DNA from 2 places in the Caproicibacter sp. genome. Region 1 is predicted to be linked to the other one. Evidence: riboswitches for the same ligand, from Rfam matches in the RefSeq annotation. Region 1 holds a riboswitch; the other holds the start of a gene.
The links. A riboswitch is a leader RNA that binds a small molecule or an ion and turns the genes downstream of it on or off. The one in region 1 is predicted to bind thiamine pyrophosphate.
Positions count from the first base shown of each region.

Region 2: linked by a shared signal. The riboswitch ahead of thiW (energy coupling factor transporter S component ThiW) and the one ahead of thiD (bifunctional hydroxymethylpyrimidine kinase/phosphomethylpyrimidine kinase) in region 1 are both predicted to bind thiamine pyrophosphate.

Region 1 covers NZ_JBJKOP010000036.1:244,170-247,578, forward strand. Annotated here, with positions in the region: gene ACLQ3M_RS10360 (ABC transporter permease) at 1-505, opposite strand, end outside; TPP riboswitch at 1,329-1,426, shown strand; TPP riboswitch at 1,462-1,560, shown strand; gene thiD (bifunctional hydroxymethylpyrimidine kinase/phosphomethylpyrimidine kinase) at 1,655-2,449, shown strand; gene thiC (phosphomethylpyrimidine synthase ThiC) at 2,446-3,409, shown strand, end outside.
Region 2 covers NZ_JBJKOP010000008.1:48,338-51,746, reverse strand. Annotated here, with positions in the region: gene gpmI (2,3-bisphosphoglycerate-independent phosphoglycerate mutase) at 1-907, shown strand, start outside; gene ACLQ3M_RS01070 (P-II family nitrogen regulator) at 1,141-1,464, shown strand; TPP riboswitch at 1,598-1,707, shown strand; gene thiW (energy coupling factor transporter S component ThiW) at 1,783-2,283, shown strand; gene ACLQ3M_RS01060 (ABC transporter permease) at 2,358-3,218, opposite strand; gene ACLQ3M_RS01055 (ATP-binding cassette domain-containing protein) at 3,215-3,409, opposite strand, start outside.

The sequences.
Region 1 (3,409 bases):
CAGAATGCAGACCCATGGTCGGCAGCCAGCGAAGCTTTACCCCGAAAACCAGCATTAGAAAAGCAGCCATGACAAAACTTGGAACCGCAATTCCGAGCGTTGAGACTACCATAAGCAGTCGGTCCCAGAATCGACCTCTGTTGAGCGCCGAAACAGAGCCCATAAAGACCCCCAGAATGACCGCAACCAAAATGGAAATGCCGCCAAGCTTAGCCGAAATCGGGAAGGCCGAGAAGATAATATCATCTGCGGAACGGCCTTTTTGTTTTAACGAGTCCCCTAAATCGCCCGTGACCAGCTTTCCCATGTAAGTCAGATACTGCTGGGGAAGAGGCTTGTCAAGTCCATATTTTACGTTCAGTGCCTTTACGGTTTCCGGCGGAATATTCTTTTCACTCAGAAATGGCCCGCCCGGTATCAAATTCATCAAAGTAAATGTGATGATAGATATGAACAAAATTGTTAGTAAGGCATAACCGATTCGTTTAATGGCATATGCTCCCAAAATAATATCCCCCTTTTTTCCTTTTATTTATTAGAAACGGCAGGTACATTCCTCGTTGAATGCGCCCGCCGCTTTAATAAATCTTCATTGCTAGAATATTGCAGTAATTAATAAATATTCATCGCTAGAATTTTTATAAAAACGCACCGAAAATGCCCGATGTGTGAATTTTTCGAGCATGTCGAATGCATTATGTGCATAATGTAACGGCCAACCGTTCCAAATGTATGAGAACTGACATTTTAAGTCGCAATAGGCAAGATATCTAATTTTAGCTTCAATACTAATGTACGGAATTGCTTGGCTACTGAAAACCCATACCGTTATGCTTCTTTTAGAGAGGGTAAATTCCCTCCGGTCTTTTGATCACTTTCCAGGTTTAATTAAGTAATTTGATTCTTTGAATCTTACCGAATTCACTTCATGAAAGTTTAAAAATGCCTGATGCTAAAAGCAATTTATGAATTTAAATAAAAGTATAGTTTAACATCCTTTGATTGTCAAGGAGAAATTCAAACCAAAACCGCCTTCATATTGTCCCATTTTGAATAATTTCAGCAAGAATGAAAGAATATTCAATGATCGCTGGAAGTTTTAAACAGTCGTTTTACAAAGCGGCTAAGATTTTATTTTGCTGGAAAAAGAAAAGCCTATCGCCTTTGCGATTAAATGGGCGTTTATTTTATGTTCATGATCAGAAGAAGTTTGAACATGGCAATGTATTCCAAAAAAATCTGAATATATCAAAAACATTTATTAAATTTGCAGTGTATAAACTTTAATAAAAATTAAATTGACAGAAAACTTGGAAAAAGATATAATAAATTGAAAACGGGGGAACTCATCCGAGTTGAGAAGGTAAAACCTGACCCTTTGAACCTGTCGGTTAACACCGGAGTAGGGAACGTGAAATTGTTTGATCGGCGTTCGCCTCTTTTGGCGGGCGCTTTTTTAATTGAATATCGCGGGGGGACTCATTTCGAGTTGAGAAGGTAAAACCTGACCCTTTGAACCTGTCAGTTAACGCTGTTGTAGGGAGCAAGGAGAAAATAACCCGCCGGTTTCGGTGGGTTATTTTTGTTTGACGGAAACCCGTTTTTTAAACCCAGAATCCAAATTTAGACGTGATTAGGAAAAGGAGGGAACCGAATGAAAAATCTTCTGACGATAGCGGGCTCCGATTGCAGCGGTGGAGCCGGAATACAGGCGGATCTGAAAACCTTTGCCGCGCACGGTACGTTTGGTATGAGCGTAATTGTGTCCGTCGTCGCGGAAAATACGGAGCGTGTGATTTCGATCTGCGACATGGCGCCGTCCACGGTTGCAGACCAGATTGACGCAGTATTTGAGGATATTGCGGTTGACGGCGTAAAAATCGGGATGCTTTCCGGCTCGGAGCAGATGCGTACTGTCGCGCGGAAGCTGAAGCAATACCGGCCGCGCGGGGTGGTTGTCGACCCTGTGATGCTGGCAAAAGGAGGCTGTGCCCTGATGCAGCCGGAGGCGCTCCGGACCCTGAAAGAGGAGATTCTTCCTCTGGCCTGCGTTTTGACGCCGAATATACCGGAAGCGGAGGCCATGATCGGAAGGAAAATTGTTTCACCGGAGGATCGCCGTGCTGCCGCAAAGCTGATGTTTCAAATGGGCGCGGAAAATATCCTGATGAAAGGGGGGCATCTTTCCGGTGAAGCGGAGGACCTGCTGTTTGACGGCAGTCGGTTTTACACCTTTACACACAAAAGAATCGAAACAAAAAACACGCACGGCACGGGATGCACGCTGTCCTCCGCCATAGCGGCCAATCTGGCGCTGGGCCAAAACGTACCGGAAGCGGTCCGCGCGGCGAAGGAATATGTGACCGGGGCGATCGAGCATGCGCTGTCGATTGGAAAAGGCCACGGACCAACCAATCATTTTTACTTCATGAAAGGGATCAGAGAATGAGAGATTACAAAACACAGATGGAAGCAGCCAAAAAAGGAATTATAACGAAAGAATTAAAAACGGTCGCCGAAAAAGAGAACCTGGAACCGGAAAAACTTTTGGCAAAGGTCGCTTCGGGACGCGTTGTGATTCCGGCGAATATCGGCCATACGGCGCTTTCCCCGGAAGGAGTCGGGGAGGGGCTTTCGACAAAAATCAATGTAAATCTTGGAGTTTCGGGCGACTGCAAAAATTACGCGGTTGAACTGCAAAAAGCGGAGCTTGCGGCCCGGTTCGGCGCTCAGGCGATCATGGACTTGAGCAATTACGGAAAAACCCGGGAATTCCGCCGGAAGCTGATTGCGGAGTCCCCGGCGATGATCGGCACGGTTCCCGTTTATGACGCGGTCGGATACCTTGAAAAGGACCTGTTGGAAATCACCGCTCAGGATTTTTTGAAAGTGGTTGAGGCGCACGCAAAGGAGGGCGTGGATTTCATGACGATTCATGCCGGCATCAACCGGCGGGCGGTCGAATCGTTCCGCAGGCAGGGGAGAAAGATGAATATTGTTTCCCGGGGCGGTTCGCTGCTCTTCGCGTGGATGAAAATGACGGGAAATGAAAATCCGTTTTTTGAATATTATGACGAGGTTCTTGATATCCTGCGCGAATACGATGTGACGATCTCACTCGGTGACGCGTTAAGGCCGGGCTGCCTGGATGACAGCACCGACGCCGGGCAGATCGCCGAACTGATTGAAATCGGCCATTTGACCGAGCGTGCCTGGGAAAAGGACGTACAGGTGCTTGTGGAAGGCCCGGGCCACATGGCCATCAACGAAATCGCCGCCAACATGGCGCTGGAAAAACGCCTGTGCCACGGTGCGCCGTTCTATGTTCTCGGGCCGTTGGTAACGGATATCGCACCCGGCTACGACCACATTACGGCGGCGATCGGGGGGGCGATCGCCGCTTGCGCGG
Region 2 (3,409 bases), on a different contig from region 1:
TATGGTTCTCGGCGAAGGCGTGCAGAACCGCGACCCCGCCGCCGCGGTGGAAACCTCTTACAAAAACGACGTGACGGACGAATTCGTCATTCCGGTTGTCTGTGAGAAAGAAGGCTGCATCTCATCCGGCGATTCGGTTATTTTCTTCAATTTCCGTCCGGACCGCGCCCGCCAGATTACCCGTACCTTTGTCGATCCCGATTTTGACGGGTTCGAACGGGCGAACGGCTTCTTCCCCCTTCATTTCGTCTGCATGACGCAGTACGACGCCACGATTCCGAATGTCGAAGTCGCCTTCCGCCCCCAGCAGCTGAAAAACACGCTGGCGGAAGTCATCAGCCATAACGGAAAGACGCAGCTGCGCATCGCTGAAACGGAAAAGTACGCCCATGTGACGTTTTTCTTCAACGGCGGCGTGGAAACCGTGACTCCCGGAGAAGACCGTGTGTTAATTAATTCTCCTAAAGTCGCGACTTACGATCTGAAACCGGAGATGAGCGCGTACGAGGTGACGGACGCTCTGGTGGAACGGATTCGCAGCGGCAAATACGATGTGATTATTTTAAATTTCGCGAACTGCGATATGGTTGGCCACACCGGAATTTTCGACGCGGCGAAAGCCGCCGTGGAAGCCGTGGATTCCTGCGTCGGCCGCGTGATCGAAGCGATTCGGGAAATGAACGGCGTTGCTCTGATTACGGCGGACCACGGAAACGCCGAGCAGATGGAGGAGCCCGACGGCTCGCCCTTCACCGCGCATTCGACAAACCCGGTTCCGTTCTGCGTTGTCGGTTATCCGTGCAAGCTGCGCTCCGGCGGTCGCCTGGCGGACATTGCCCCGACGATGCTGAAAATTCTGGGGCTCCCGCAGCCGCCTGAAATGACAGGAAAAAGCATCATCGAATAAATTAAGATCGTTGTGAAAACAAGAGGATGACCCTTTCACGGGTGATCCTCTTTTCTTTTTCCTGTATGGTAAAACATCCGGGATTCGATCTCTTCAAATACCGTGGGGTTTATTTTCCTCGTTTTATCTCCTCTTGTATTGACTCGGAAGAACTTAACGATATAATGAAATCAGATAAGATTTTCTTCATACAAAAAATCTGACAAGGGGATGAGGTTACGAAAAAGATCGAAATGATTATCCGCCCGGAAAAGCTGGAAGAGGTAAAGGCCGTTCTCAACAACCTTTGCATTTATGGCATGACGGTCACGATGACCTCCGGATGCGGAAACCAAAAGGGCATGAAAGAAGTTTACCACGGAACCGTTTATAATCTGAACCTTCTCCCGAAGGTCAAGGTGGAAACGGTTGTGCACGACGAGATCGTAACCGAACTGATTTCTAAAATCTGTGAGGCCGTTAAAACGGGAGAAATCGGAGACGGAAAGATATTCGTATTCCCTGTGGAAGAGGCGGTTCGCATTAGAACCGGTGAAAGCGGAGACGACGCAATTTGACGGACTGAGCTTTCTCAAACCGAATTTCATCATAAGCAGAAATACGTGGAGCCTTTTAAAACGGCTCCGCATTCATTTTCAAGTGAAAGCCGGTTGACATCTCCATCCGTCAAGAGTACAATCTATGAAAATTGAATCAAAAGCAGGGAGCTTGTGATACAGGCTGAGAGGAAGTTAGCGCGAACTTCGACCCGTTAACCTGATTTGGATAATGCCAACGAAGGGACTTTATTTCCGTTACGAAGAAAGCGGGATATGCCTTTTCGGCATGTCCCGCTTTCTTTTTTACCATGATTGAAAGATTGGAAGGGGATTTTAATGAAAGACTTGAGAAAAATCGTATTGACCGGACTGTTTGCCGCACTTGGCGTTGTTTTATCCGCCTTTTATATTCCGACCGGCCTTGCAAAATGCTACCCGATTCAGTCGCTGCTCAACGTGCTCGCCGCGGTCATGCTCGGCCCGGCTTATGCCGTCGCAATGGCGTTTATTACCTCCCTGCTTCGCGTCATGCTGGGTACGGGGAGCTTTCTGGCATTCCCGGGCAGTATGATCGGCGCGCTTTGCAGCGGACTGCTTTATCATCGTTTTCACAAGCTGTCCGCCGCCTATTTGGGGGAAGTCGCGGGAACGGGAATCCTGGGGGCGCTGGCCGCATACCCCGTCGCCGCTTATCTTCTGTCGGCTCCGGCGGCCCTTTTCACTTATGTTCTGCCGTTTATGGTCAGCTCTTTAATTGGTTCTGCTATTTCCGTCGTGCTGCTGAAAATTCTTGAGCGGACAAAACTGTTCGATCTGGCCCATTCTCATCATTTCTAATTTAGGCAGCCGTTTTCCGTTCAGGGCAGACAAGAAACGGAATTGTCCGATTCATTTTTCTCTGAAAAAAGCTCTTAGTCTTTCTTCTTTCTGGAGAGATTAAGAACCGACAATCCGTAAAAAACGACTGCGGAAACCAGCAGGACCACGGCACTGACCCATGGCGCAAGCTCCTGTCCCCCCACGGAAAACTCTATGCCCATATATTCCTTGAATTCCCGCACCATATCATACGGAGCCCCCGCAAAGGCCGTTTTCATCGGGGCCTCCACCATCACCTGACGAAACAAAAGCGCCGCATGAGAGGGTGGAAACAGCTTGATCACCGTCTGCACCGAGGCGGGAAGTTCCCCTATGGGAAGATAAATGCCTGTCAAAAATCCGATCAGAGTCCCGATTACGGTGCTTGCCGTTCCAAATGAGTTTTGACTGTTAAAGAAAGATACCAAAAAGCATACCATGGAGGTATTCGTCAGAGTCGCGAGCAGAATCAGGCCGAATACCCGGAGCAGACTTACCGCAGGGAGCCATCCCCCGCCTTTCGAGGTGATATAAAGTTCCGCTAAAACGGCTGTAATCAGCGACATGATTACGCCGATCAAAAACGAGCTTCCGATATATCCCGCCGCGATCCCGCTCCGCTTCACCGGAGAAGCGAAAAAGTCCCGGTCGATTCTGCGCGTTTTGTCGTCGATCATAATTCCGAAGGCTCCCATGGTCGTCGTCACGGATACAACGGACAGAAGTCCCGCCATCAGCCAGCTGTTCATCAGATAATCCACCGAAGGAATTCCCTTGAGCGAGCTCGGAATCCACACACCGCCCAGAAAAAGCGCATACAGACCGATGATAATGATGACCGCCAGAAGGGAAAAGAAAACCGCGCTTCTGTCGCGAAAATAAAGCTTTACATTCCGTCTGATTAAAACGTTCATTCTCTCAGCTCCTTTCCGGTGATGCCGATGAATGCCTCGTCCATCGTACCCTGCAGCACTTCAAAGCTGCTGATAAACGGTTCACAGCGTGTTAACACCGGAATCGCGCTTACGGTATCCGAAAGCTTTACGATTACTTTTCCACCGGAAGCGGTAAAGTCCGCTTTCATTTCTTGCAGCGCGTCACGAAG